Regions from separate parts of the Pseudovibrio sp. W64 genome, predicted to be linked through region 1. Evidence: predicted binding sites of a transcription regulator. Region 1 holds the regulator's gene; the other holds the start of a gene.
What was found. The regulator HrcA, encoded in region 1, represses chaperone genes, less so after heat shock. The targets are predictions, from matches to a motif close to GTTAGCACTCNCNNNNNGNGAGTGCTAAC.
Positions count from the first base shown of each region.

Region 2: groES (co-chaperone GroES) is a predicted target of HrcA. The motif match lies at 4,013-4,041, and genes of this name have one in related genera.

Region 1 is NZ_LMCI01000014.1:139,200-145,552, forward strand. Features, by position in the region: gene hemW (radical SAM family heme chaperone HemW) at 241-1,404, opposite strand; gene rdgB (RdgB/HAM1 family non-canonical purine NTP pyrophosphatase) at 1,483-2,124, opposite strand; gene rph (ribonuclease PH) at 2,124-2,843, opposite strand; gene hrcA (heat-inducible transcriptional repressor HrcA) at 3,035-4,120, shown strand; gene PsW64_RS08620 (HesA/MoeB/ThiF family protein) at 4,137-4,955, shown strand; gene PsW64_RS08625 (TonB-dependent receptor domain-containing protein) at 5,108-6,353, opposite strand, start outside.
Region 2 is NZ_LMCI01000002.1:157,404-163,756, forward strand. Features, by position in the region: gene PsW64_RS01545 (EAL domain-containing protein) at 1-1,079, opposite strand, end outside; gene PsW64_RS01550 (sigma-54-dependent transcriptional regulator) at 1,460-2,911, shown strand; gene PsW64_RS01555 (hypothetical protein) at 3,086-3,661, shown strand; gene groES (co-chaperone GroES) at 4,143-4,430, shown strand; gene groL (chaperonin GroEL) at 4,496-6,148, shown strand; gene PsW64_RS01570 (DUF4268 domain-containing protein) at 6,243-6,353, shown strand, end outside.

The DNA.
Region 1 (6,353 bases):
GCACCGCAAAAGTATAGACAGCTCTATACCTTTTCAGCAACATAGACTCATGGAGAAATTCAAACCAACCTTAACTTGCATTGAAGATCAATAGGTTCTTCACCATCGCTGAGGTACATGTCAGTGTAATCAATTATGTTGCATTGCACAATATGTAAATTAATACCCCAATCGAATCGAGTAATTCGACTGCAATTATTTCACTAAGTTGAAATCGCTAATGAATTTTATTTGGGAATGCTAATCGGAAGCCAGCTCAGCAATTACGGCATCCAGTAGGGGAAAGCCTGCTTGCGTTGCACGCAGGCGAGTGTTGCTCACCCATTCTACCATGCCGTTTTCCTGCAGATTTAACAATCTCTGCGGATTGAACTGACGGCCAGAGAGCTGTTCATAACGTGGTACGTCAATGCCTTCATGCAATCGCATACCCATCAACAACAACTCGTCACCCTGCTCGCCATGACCAAGTATGTCTTCAGAGATAGAGCCGTGGCCCTGACTTTCAACCAAACCTAGCCATGTTTCCGGATGTTTTTCAGTCGAGGTTGCCAGCTTGGTGCCATCTTCCAGCGTCAATCGGCCGTGTGCACCAGGTCCAACACCGACGTAATCACCATAACGCCAGTAAATGAGGTTGTGCTGGCACTGAGCGTCAGGCGCCGCATGGTTTGAGACCTCATAGGCCGGCAAACCGCGTGCTGCGGTGACCTCCTGTGTCAGGTCAAACATGTCTGCGGCTAGATCAGGGTCCAGCATCTCCAGCTTTCCAGCTGCATACAAGCGCTGGAACATGGTGCCGCTTTCAATGGTGAGCTGATACATGGAGAGGTGATCAGCGGCCAGATCGATAGCACGGTTGAGCTCTTGCTCCCATACCTTCAAGGTCTGATTGGGGCGGGCGTAGATAAGATCAAACGAGATGCGCGGGAAAGTTTTGCGCGCAATTTCAACAGCTCGAATCGCCTCCGAAACAGAGTGCTGGCGACCAAGGATCTTCAGCTCTTTGTCATCCAACGCCTGAATACCAACGGAGAGGCGGTTTACGCCTGCAGATCTGTAGCCTGCAAAGCGGGTTGCTTCCACGCTGGTTGGGTTGGCTTCCATGGATATTTCAGCGGTGGACGGCAGATGCCAGAGGCGCGCAACTTCATTGAGGATTGTCTCAACGGTTTTCGGCTCCATCAAAGATGGCGTGCCGCCGCCGAAGAAGACGGAGTCAACTGTGCGACCCGGCACCATCTGCGCATAACGTGCCAGCTCTGTTGCCAGAGCTTTGGCGTAATGCTCCTGCGAAACCGGCTGGTGGCGCACGTGGGAGTTAAAGTCGCAATATGGGCATTTTGCCAAACAAAAAGGCCAATGCACGTAAATCCCAAAGCCGCCAACCGGTGACACAGTCATTCTTTTTCCTTTGCGTTTGCCAGCTCATTTGCACGAGTTCTTATCCGAAAACTGGAAGCCACTTTTCGGGAACGCGTATTACGCCGGCAAGCACTCTTTTTGAAACTTAACAAAGGCACGGGCGCGATGAGACAGCGCTTCGTCTTCTTTTGTTTTGTGTTTTTCTTGCTTGTCCATCTCACCGAAGGTTCTATCAAAACCCTCCGGAACGAACATTGGATCGTAGCCGAAGCCTTCCAGACCGCGCGGAGGCCATGCCAGGTCGCCATGGATTTCACCACGGTAGAACTGAGTGTGCCCATCCGGCCATGCCATGCACAGCACAGCAACGAAGTAAGCGGTCCGGTCTGTAGCGTTCGTTTCGGTCAACTTGTCCTGCACGGCCTGCATGGCCACGCCGAAGTCTTTACCTGGCCCAGCCCAACGTGCGGAGTAGATGCCCGGATCACCGTTGAGGCCGTTTACACAAAAACCGCTGTCATCTGCAAGGGCAGGCAGGCCAGTGGCTGTTGCCGCAGCAAGTGCTTTGATTGCAGCGTTTGCTTCAAACGTGTCGCCATCTTCCACTGGCTCTGGCAGATCCAGATCACCAGCAGAGAGAACTTCAAAGCCATGCGTTGCCAGCATGTCCTGAATTTCGCGCAGCTTGCCCTTGTTGTGACTGGCAAGCACGAGCTTGCCAGGTTCCAGGCGGCGGTTTTCTGTTGTGTCTGCCTGCATCAGAGCACCGTCAGCTTTTGCAGCTCAACCAGTTTGGAAATGGACTGTTTTGCAAGACCCATGAGCTGGCCGAGTTCTTCTTCGGAGAATGGCTCACCTTCAGCAGTACCCTGAATTTCAACGATGCCGCCTTTGCCAGTCATGACGAAGTTTGCGTCAGTGTCAGCAGAGGAATCTTCGATATAGTCCAGATCAGCAACCGGAGTACCTTCGTAGATACCGCAGGAGATCGCTGCGATGTGGTCTTTGAGAACCTTATCGGTTTTGACCATGTCGCGCGCTTCCATCCATTTCAGACAGTCGTGCAGAGCGACCCATGCGCCGGTGATGGATGCTGTACGGGTGCCGCCGTCTGCCTGAATGACATCACAGTCAACGGAGATCTGACGCTCGCCCAGTGCACCCAGATCAACAACAGCACGCAGAGAGCGGCCGATGAGACGCTGGATTTCCTGAGTACGGCCAGACTGCTTACCTGCGGAGGATTCACGGCGCATACGGTCATGAGTTGCGCGTGGCAGCATGCCGTATTCTGCAGTTACCCAGCCACGGTTCTGACCACGGAGCCACGGCGGAACACGCTCTTCCAAACTTGCGGTACACAGAACATGGGTATCGCCGAATTTGATCAGGCAGGAGCCTTCGGCATGTTTTGCAACACCGCGCTCCAGGCTGACTGGACGCATTTCTTCTGGTGTACGTTTGGATGGACGGTTCAAGGCAAGCTCCCTCGGGTTGCTTAATAGCTACAAATTCACAAATGGTATTGCGGATCTTTTAGCTGCGGATTGCCGTTAGCGCAAAGGCTGGTTTTGGTTTGAGAGGCTATTTTCTGCTAAAAATGAGTTTTGGCTGTTCAATTGTCCTGTGTTAGGGATTGAATACAGGCTTTGGCCCAAACCTGCTGTTGATGTGGAGTACCGATACCGTGACGAGCGTTCCTCCTTCTGTCCCTCTTGAGGATCTTGATGAACGTTCCCGTGAGGTCTTCCGGCGCATTGTTGAGAACTACCTTGATACCGGCGAACCGTTGGGGTCTCGCAACCTTGCACGTGGGCTTTCGCAGCCTCTGTCTCCGGCCTCTATTCGCAACGTAATGGCAGATCTGGAGCACCATGGGCTGCTCTACTCTCCGCACACCAGTGCCGGACGCTTGCCGACGCAGTCCGGTCTTCGTCTGTTCGTGGATGGTTTTTTGGAAGTTGGCGACCTGACCAAGGAAGAGCGCGAGCAGATTGCCGTTCAGGTGAAGGCTAAAGGTGGTGAGAAAACACCGGAGCAAGTCCTGACCGAAGCCAGTCAGATGCTATCTGGCCTGAGCCGCGGGGCGGGGGTTGTTCTTTCCAACAAGACAGACACCACCCTTCGCCATATCGAGTTTGTGCAGATTGAGCCGCTAAAAGCGCTTGTCGTGCTGGTGAGTGAAGATGGCTCCGTTGAAAACCGTGTTGTCGATCTACCTGCTGGCTTGCCTCCATCTGCGCTGACTGAAGCCTCGAACTACCTCAACTCCATCATCAGAAACCGCACGCTAGCCGATGCACAATCTGAACTTGTTCGGCAGCGAAACGAATTTCAGGCTGAGCTGGATACGCTCACATCCAAAGTAGTCGATGCGGGTGTTGCTGTTTGGGGTGGAGACAAGAATGATCCCGGAACACTGATCGTGCGTGGACGCTCCAACCTGCTGGAAAACGTGGGTGCGAAGGAAGATCTGGAGCGTATTCGCCTGCTATTTGATGATTTGGAAAACAAGAGTGAACTGATCCGCCTGCTTGATCTTGCAAAGGGCGGCGAAGGCGTACGTATTTTTATCGGGTCAGAAAACAAGCTGTTCTCGCTTTCCGGTTCTTCCTTGATCGTGTCTCCATACCGCGATAGTGAACAGCGCGTTGTGGGCGTTCTTGGTGTTATCGGGCCGACTCGTCTCAATTATGCGCGTGTCATTCCCATGGTGGATTACACAGCCCGACTGGTGAGCCGTATGCTCGGTTAAACTACTGGAGTCCCAATTGCTTTCCCTTACAGCTTCTGAACTGGAACGTTATGCCCGCCACATCGTCCTGCGGGATGTTGGTGGCCCGGGACAACAAAAACTAAAAGCTGCGCGTGTTTTGGTGATTGGAGCAGGGGGGCTTGGTGCGCCGGTTCTGCAATACCTGGCGGCGGCTGGCGTTGGCACCATTGGTATTGTTGATGATGACGTTGTTTCGCTGTCTAACCTTCAGCGTCAGATCATCCATGACACGGAGAAGCTTGGCGAGCCTAAGGTTGCCAGTGCGGCGGAGGCGATCGCTCGGCTGAACCCGAATGTGCGCGTTGTTCCGCATCCGACACGCATTAGTGGGCAAAATGCCATGGCGTTGATCAACGACTACCATATCGTTGTTGATGGCTCTGATAACTTTGCCACCCGTTACCTCGTTTCGGATGCGTGTTTTTATGCAGGACGTCCGCTCGTTACCGCTGCTGTGGGCCAGTTTGACGGCTCCGTTACGCTGCTGAAACCATTTGAGCGCGATGACGAGGGCAACTACATCAACCCAACTTATCGCTGCCTGTTCCCCAAACGCCCTGAGGCTGGCTCCATACCAACCTGCACAGAGGCGGGTGTTTTGGGTGCTTTGACAGGCCTGGTTGGCACATTGCAGGCGCTTGAGGTGATCAAGGAAATCGTTGGGTTTGGTGAAGGTCTGGTTGGGCGCTTGTTGCTCGCAGACACACTGAGCATGCATTTTGAGACCATCAAGTACAAACGCTCTACAAAGAACCCGCTCAACGGCGACACTCCAAAAACATGGAGTGAAATGCTGGAAATTGAGCACGGCTGATCCAGCGTAATTGAGTTACAAAAGAAAACGGCGGAGAATTTCTTCCCCACCGATCCCGGCCTTTCCGCCACAGAAGGCCTAGCCTCATTCAGGCAAACCTGTCTCACCAGCATTGCCAGACGCACTGCATTTGCAGCGCACCGAAGAGAGGCTTAGAACGTTTTCGCCAAGCTAAGCTTGAAGGACCGGCCTTTGCCTTCGGTTTCACTCAGATGCGCTGTGTGTTGCTGATCGAAGATATTAGTCACGCTTGCGCGCACTTCTGAGCCTGCAAGGAACCCATCTTCAGGCTTCCAAGCTAAACGCGCACTGTGCAGCGCATAACCTGGCGAAGCATCGTCAGCATCGTTCACGCGGTCCTGTTCTGCGTATAAATCAGAGCGCCAGGAAACATCCAAATTATAGTCGGCAATCTTATATCCTACTGAAAGGAAAAGATTATCTGCCGCTACGCTATCCAGATATTCATCATCAGAAAGGTTGTCACCCCGTGTGACTGAAGCACCTAGATTGCCGTACCAGCTGTCAGAGGAATAACCTGCTTCTAACTCGATGCCTTTGATCCGCGCCTCATCAATAGCAGTTGTGATTGTCTTGCCCGTTGCATGATCGCGAGAGGAATAGAGGTAGTTGTCGATGTTGTTGTAAAAGCCCGTTACTTTGAAGCGAAGGCTATCATTTTCCAACAATACGTCGTTGAATTTAAAGCCTAAGCCAGCTTCAAAATTGTTAGATTTTTCTTTTCCGAGATCGGTAAAGCCATCACCCGAGAAAACTTCATCCAAAACTGGCATGCGTTCTGTGTGTGCAACAGAACCAAAGACATTCAGCCAGTTTGTCAGCTCATAAATTGCTGCAAGTTTTGGAGAATAGGCCCTCTCATCCAAATCTTTACGCAGAGCCACGCCAGTCCCCGGCTTCAGGCGAGAATGGTCAACACGCATTCCAGGAATGAGTGTAAGGCGGTCATGAATTACAAACTCAGCCTGCCCGAACACACCAAGGGCATGTGTTTCACCTTCTGGATGAGATGAGGAGCCCCGCGTTGAGCTTCCATCCGGATTCAGACGCGGGTTAAGACGCTCCTGATATTTCCCTTCCACCCCGTAGGTGAAGTAGGTTTCTACACCTTCGGAAAGCCGAAATTCCGATGTGTTTTCCAGTTTTGCCTGCCAATTGTTGTAGACGTACTCAGCTTCAGTTCCCAAAGGAGCACCAGGACCTGCGCGGAACGTAATATCATCCAAATCACGCTTGGTCTGGCTCCAGGATACCTGCGCTTTTACATCCAACAAATCATTGCCAGAAAAAGCGTTTTCATAAGCAAGCAGTGCCTGTTGTTCGCTTGTTGTTTGGTCTGCATAACCAAATCCGGGACTAAAGGTTGTCTGGTCATAT
Region 2 (6,353 bases), on a different contig from region 1:
AGGCTCTCATACTCAATCGCGCTCATGACAGCGACATCAGCCTGCGAGAATTCGAAGATCAACAGATCTGAGTATGTGTCGTTGGCGCGCACGAACTCCAGAAAGCCCGGGAAGAAGTTTTCATCCATAAGCGTGCTTGGAGACAGGTTACAGAACAAACCCGCTTCTCTGTTGCGGGTTGCCAGACGCTTCAGGATCTGAAGGGAACGGAACAACAAAATGTTGTCGATCGCAGGCATTTGGCCGGTGCGATCTGCTTCCTGAAGGAACTCGATTGGCTCCAGCGTGTCGCCATTGGCTTTACGCAGACGCGTCAGGGCTTCGTAATAGCGAACACGGCGCTGTGGCAATGTCACGATTGGCTGGAGGTAGAGGTCCACCCTGCCCGCTTCGATGCTTGCACGAATTTCTTCGGCAAGAGCGGCATTGGGGTGATGCATGCGCGGAGCTGCCGGGCGCTTCATCTCTGGTGCGCGCGTCTCAGCAAACGGTTCCTGCACCGCACCCATCGGTTGACTTGCAGCCATTGGTTGGCCTGCTGCGCTCGCAAATGCAGCAGCTGCCTGACTGGCCAGATCAACAGATGGTTCTCTCACCGCTGCCTGCGGAGCGGCCAGGCGCTGAGCTGGTTGAGGCTGAAGCTGTGCCTGCTTGGTGCGTTGGTCCTCGATGGCAATGCCCTGATCCTCGATCCGGGTTTCCATGTCGGCCATGGCTTCGGCCATCTGCTTCACCAGAGAACCGATTACCTCCACTTCAGCAAACAGCGGGTCGATCTCTTCCCGTGTGCGACGCGGAATGTTGTGCTCGACGCCAGTGAGGCGGCCTTCGAGGTTTCCGACATCATCATCGATGACTGCAATCCGCTCTTCCAAGCGATTGACAGCGTCAGATACCGCGGATTTTTCCTGAGAGCGGGTCAACATGAAATGGATGAAGATCATAGTGCACATCGCCGTAAAGGCAACGGTGATAGCCTCGCCAACCGGACGCGCAAAAAGGTAGACCATCACAGTGCCACAAGAGGCCGCAATGGCTGAAATAGAAAACAAAATGGAAATGTTCGCCAAGCGCGTCATATCCTCAAGAGTACCTGTTGGTCCGAATCACAAAATACATACCTGAATTTTGCCGCATTTACTGAGGTCGTTCGAACCCTATACCCATTATATTTCTAGGGAAAACCCGTGTTGTCCCCGCAAGAATGACAATAGAGCTACATATATCATCAGCGCATACGATTTTCGTCACAATCCCGAGCTGAACTTCAGCGCGCGATTCTGGCGAACAATGATATTTATCAGGTAAGAAAGTTGCTCGAAGCGTTCTGCGTGAAAGAAATTAACTGCATAATGCAATCAACCTCGAAAACGAAAAGGGTTTGTTTACCCTGTTTGCACAAACTCAGGGTGTCGAATGATTTTCGACCTGATGTATTGATTTTTGAGGTTGCCTGCCAATGGGATCCCCCAAAGCTACCAATAGGTTTTTGAACGCCTGTGTCGTCGACACTAATCGTGCAGAGGCTCGTAAAACCAGTAGTGCTTTGTCGAAGCATGTTACCTGCGGACAACCTGCGCATGTTCTTGCGAGCAAAGAACATGCTGTCGCCTTTTTGCGACATACCCCAATCAATATCGTTATTGTCGATCTTGAATGCATCGGCGGGGAAGCCGAGCTTTCCGAGATTGTCGCTGCTGCGCCGCGCGCGGTTATGATTGCGGTCAGTGCCAAGGGGTCTGTGAGCCGTGCCATGAATGCCATGCGCAATGGTGCCCATGACTTTTTGACCAAACCTTACACAAGCGAAATGCTTTTGGAGAAACTTGAAGCACATCTGGGTGTCTTCAAGAGAGCGGCACCCTCACCTTCACTTTCAGCCGCGACTGGCTCTGAAGCGATTGTCTCCAGCGACACGTCTGGAACAGCTGCTCAGTTTGAAGGGTTTGTTGGTGCTTCCAATCGCATGCAAAGCGTTTATGCGCAGATCAACCGGATGGCGACATCCAGCGCACCAGCCTTCATTACCGGAGAATCAGGTACAGGCAAGGAACTGTGTGCACAGGCGCTGCATGCCAGATCAGCACGTAAAGGCGGGCCTTTTGTCGCAATCAACTGTGGAGCGATTCCGGCCAATTTGATGGAGTCCGAGATCTTCGGTCATGCACGCGGTGCCTTTACCGGAGCAGATGAGGCCAGAGCTGGTGCAGCAGAGCTTGCCGATGGGGGAACTTTGTTCCTTGATGAGATCGGTGAAATGGAACTCTGCTTGCAGAGCAAACTTTTGCGTTTCCTTCAGACCGGCTCCATTCAACGGGTTGGAGAGCATAAACCACGCTCGCTGGATCTGCGCGTTATCTGCGCAACCAACAGAGACCCGAAAACAGAGATCACCGCAGGTCGCTTCCGTGAGGACCTGTTCTATCGTCTCCACGTGCTGCCGATCCGCCTGCCCGCTCTTCGGGAGCGCCGCGAGGACATACCGTCCCTCGCTCAAACATTCCTGAAGAAGTATGCAGCAGAAGAAAATCGCAGATTTCAGCGTTTTTCGACCTATGCAGAAGCTCTTTTGTTGCAGCACAGCTGGCCGGGTAATGTGCGCGAACTGGAGAATGTCATTCGCCAGCTTGTGGTCATGAATGACGGTGATGAAGTCACTGAACTCATGCTCTCTCCTTTGTTGCGTGACCAGGCTGTTCCTGTTCTTTCCGAGATTGCCTTCAGCACAAGCGAACCTATGCCTTCTATGGGGCGGTCTATCGAACCGTTGTGGTTCCAGGAAAAGCAGATTATCGAGACCACGCTTGAAACTTTTGACGGCAACATTGCCCTTGCAGCTGCCGCCTTGGAAATCAGCCCCTCGACCATCTACCGGAAGAAGCAATCCTGGGCTGAACGGGCCGGTGCCTGATCAACTGCGTGGTAATTGCTTAACCATCGCATGAGGAATGTCTTCGTGACGCATGTCTAAGCTGCCTCAACAAATGGGGCAGTATTGTCTCCCTTAGATTTAAGAGCTATACCACCGCCAAGAATCAGGTGAGTGCCGCAGATATTGTGTTCTGCTGGCTCTAGGGGGCTAACAATGCCATTTACAGTGAGAGGGATGTCAGCTTACGCAAAAGCTGCAGCCTGTTCTATTTTTGCGGTTGCTTTGTTGGGTGGCGCTGCATCTGCTGAAGACAAGAGTGCGCCGAGCGCTGGCTTTAAAGCTGCTCAGGACGCCTACACCATTGCCTGGCAACAGCAGCCACTCGCTTTTACGGCAGCAAAATTCATCGCACTACCAGCTGAGAGTTATGGGGCTTACACGCCTCTGGAGACGACAGAGTTCCAGAGCGGTGATCCATTGACCGTTTATGCTGAGCCTGTTGGCTTCTCTTACAAAGAGATGGGCAGCACATATGCGATTGATCTGAGTGTTGACTTTGAACTGCGCAACACCACTGGTCAGGTGTTTGCTTCTCAGGACGGGTTTACCGCCTTGCACTCGGCAAGCTTCAACCAAATCCGCGAGTATCAGACATCTTTGAGCTTCAACCTTAAAGGGCTGCAAGCTGGAGACTATGTGCTGAAGGTGCAGTTTAACGACGAGAACTCGGAAAAGTCCGGCAGCTTTGAGCTTCCGTTTTCCATGAAGGACGCACCTCTTCAGAATTAGAGCATGTTGCGTTCATATGCATTCACGCACCAAGCTCTAACTCTTTAATTTTGCGCGTATTCTTATCCAAAAACCGGAACCACTTTTCGGGAACACGCTCTAAAACCTGAAAGCTTCCTGTTAAAGTTCAAAAGCTGGCTTTGATCTTAAAGCCGGCTTTTCTTTTGCGCTGATTCCGGAAATTCCCGTGCAGGCAGCACAGACAGTCCATTCGTCTAGGGTGAGTTGAGACTGTACCCAAATTGCCCCCCAATTTCTCGCAGTATTCCTATATTTTTTGCACTCCAGAATATTTTTTTACAGCTCTCTTCTTGACTATAAGAGGTGGTGAAACTACATCATTTTGTGGTTGTTAGCACTCTGCCTTTGGGAGTGCTAATCACTGTGGGGCTGCAAAGTTTCACCCACTCTCAAAGTTTTTAACCTTCGCGTCCGGGCGTTGCCTAAAAGGGGCGCTCGCGTATGAGAGGAAGAGCCAATTATGAAGTTTCGTCCGCTACACGACCGTGTTGTCGTTCGCCGCATTGAGTCTGAAGAAAAAACAGCTGGTGGCATCATCATTCCTGACACTGCAAAAGAAAAGCCACAGGAAGGCGAAGTTATCGCTGTTGGCGCTGGCGCACGTAAGGACAACGGTGAGCTGATCGCTATCGACGTTAAAGCTGGTGACCGCGTTCTGTTCGGCAAATGGTCCGGTACTGAAGTTAAGATCGACGGTGAAGACCTGCTGATCATGAAGGAATCCGACATCATGGGTATCCTGGCTTAATTCCAGGCCATTGTTGAGACCCTACGATCCCTTCTGTTATTCAAGAATTTAAGTGAGACAAAACCATGGCTGCTAAAGAAGTCAAATTCGGCTCCGATGCCCGCGACAAGATGCTTAAAGGCGTCGACATCCTTGCAAACGCTGTAAAAGTTACCCTCGGCCCTAAAGGTCGTAACGTTGTTCTGGATAAAGCATTCGGCGCACCACGCATCACCAAAGACGGTGTTTCTGTTGCGAAGGAAATCGAACTTGAAGACAAGTTCGAAAACATGGGCGCACAGATGGTGCGTGAAGTTGCTTCCAAAACCAACGACATTGCTGGTGACGGTACAACAACTGCGACAGTTCTGGCGCAGGCTATCGTTAAAGAAGGTGCAAAGTTCGTTGCTGCTGGCATGAACCCAATGGACCTGAAGCGCGGCGTTGACATGGCAACTGCTGCTGCTGTTGCAGACCTGACCGCACGTTCCAAGTCTATCTCTTCTACTGACGAAGTTGCACAGGTTGGCACAATCTCTGCTAACGGCGACACTCAGATCGGTGAAGACATTGCTGAAGCAATGCAGCGCGTTGGCAACGAAGGTGTTATCACCGTTGAAGAAGCCAAGTCTCTTGAGACCGAGCTTGAAGTTGTTGAAGGTATGCAGTTCGACCGCGGTTACCTTTCTCCATACTTCGTCACCAACGCTGAAAAGATGATTGCTGACCTGGAAAAGCCACTCATTCTCCTTCACGAGAAAAAGCTTTCCAACCTGCAGCCAATGCTTCCAATCCTTGAAAGCGCTGTTCAGTCTTCCCGCCCACTCATCATCATCGCTGAAGATGTTGAAGGTGAAGCACTGGCAACTCTCGTAGTGAACAAACTGCGTGGTGGCCTGAAGATTGCTGCTGTTAAGGCTCCTGGCTTCGGCGACCGTCGTAAAGCAATGCTCGAAGACATCGCTATCCTGACTGGTGGTACCGTGATCTCTGACGATCTGGGCATCAAGCTGGAAAACGTAACCATCGACATGCTCGGCACTGCTGACAAGGTGAACATCACCAAGGAAACCACTACCATTGTTGATGGTGCTGGCGAAAAAGCTGACATCGAAGCACGCGTTTCCCAGATCAAAGCCCAGATTGAAGAAACTTCTTCTGACTACGACCGCGAGAAGCTGCAGGAACGTCTTGCTAAGCTTGCTGGCGGTGTTGCAGTTATCCGCGTTGGTGGTGCAACCGAAGTAGAAGTTAAAGAGAAAAAAGACCGCATCGACGATGCCCTAAACGCAACACGCGCTGCTGTTGAAGAAGGTATCGTACCAGGTGGTGGTTGTGCTCTTCTTCGTGCAAAAGCTGCTGTTGAGAAAGTATCTTCCGAGAACGTTGACATTGAAGCTGGTATCAAGATCGTTCTGCGCGCTCTTGAAGCTCCGCTTCGCCAGATCTCTGAAAACTCTGGTGTTGAAGGTTCCATCGTTGTTGGCAAAATCCAGGACAACATTGCGGATGAGACCTTCGGCTTCAATGCTCAGACCGAAGAATACGTCAACATGATTGAAGCTGGCATCATCGATCCAACTAAGGTTGTTCGTACTGCTCTTCAGGATGCTGCATCTGTAGCTGGTCTGCTGATCACTACTGAGGCAATGGTTGCTGAACTGCCTAAGAAAGACTCCGGCCCAGCAATGCCTCCAATGGACGGCGGCATGGGCGGCATGGGCGGCATGGGCTTCTAAGCCAAGCCAACCAACGCTTAAACGAATTAGGGCATCCTTCGGGGTGCCCTTTTTTGCATTGTCACAATCAGCTTCAGCTAGGAAATAACAACTCATGAGTGAACTAAAACAAAAACATCATGAAATTTGGCAAGCAGTCAAAGACCAGATGTCTGACACTAAACTTCCGATTAAACTGAGAAACAATGTTCCCGACGGAAGTTAC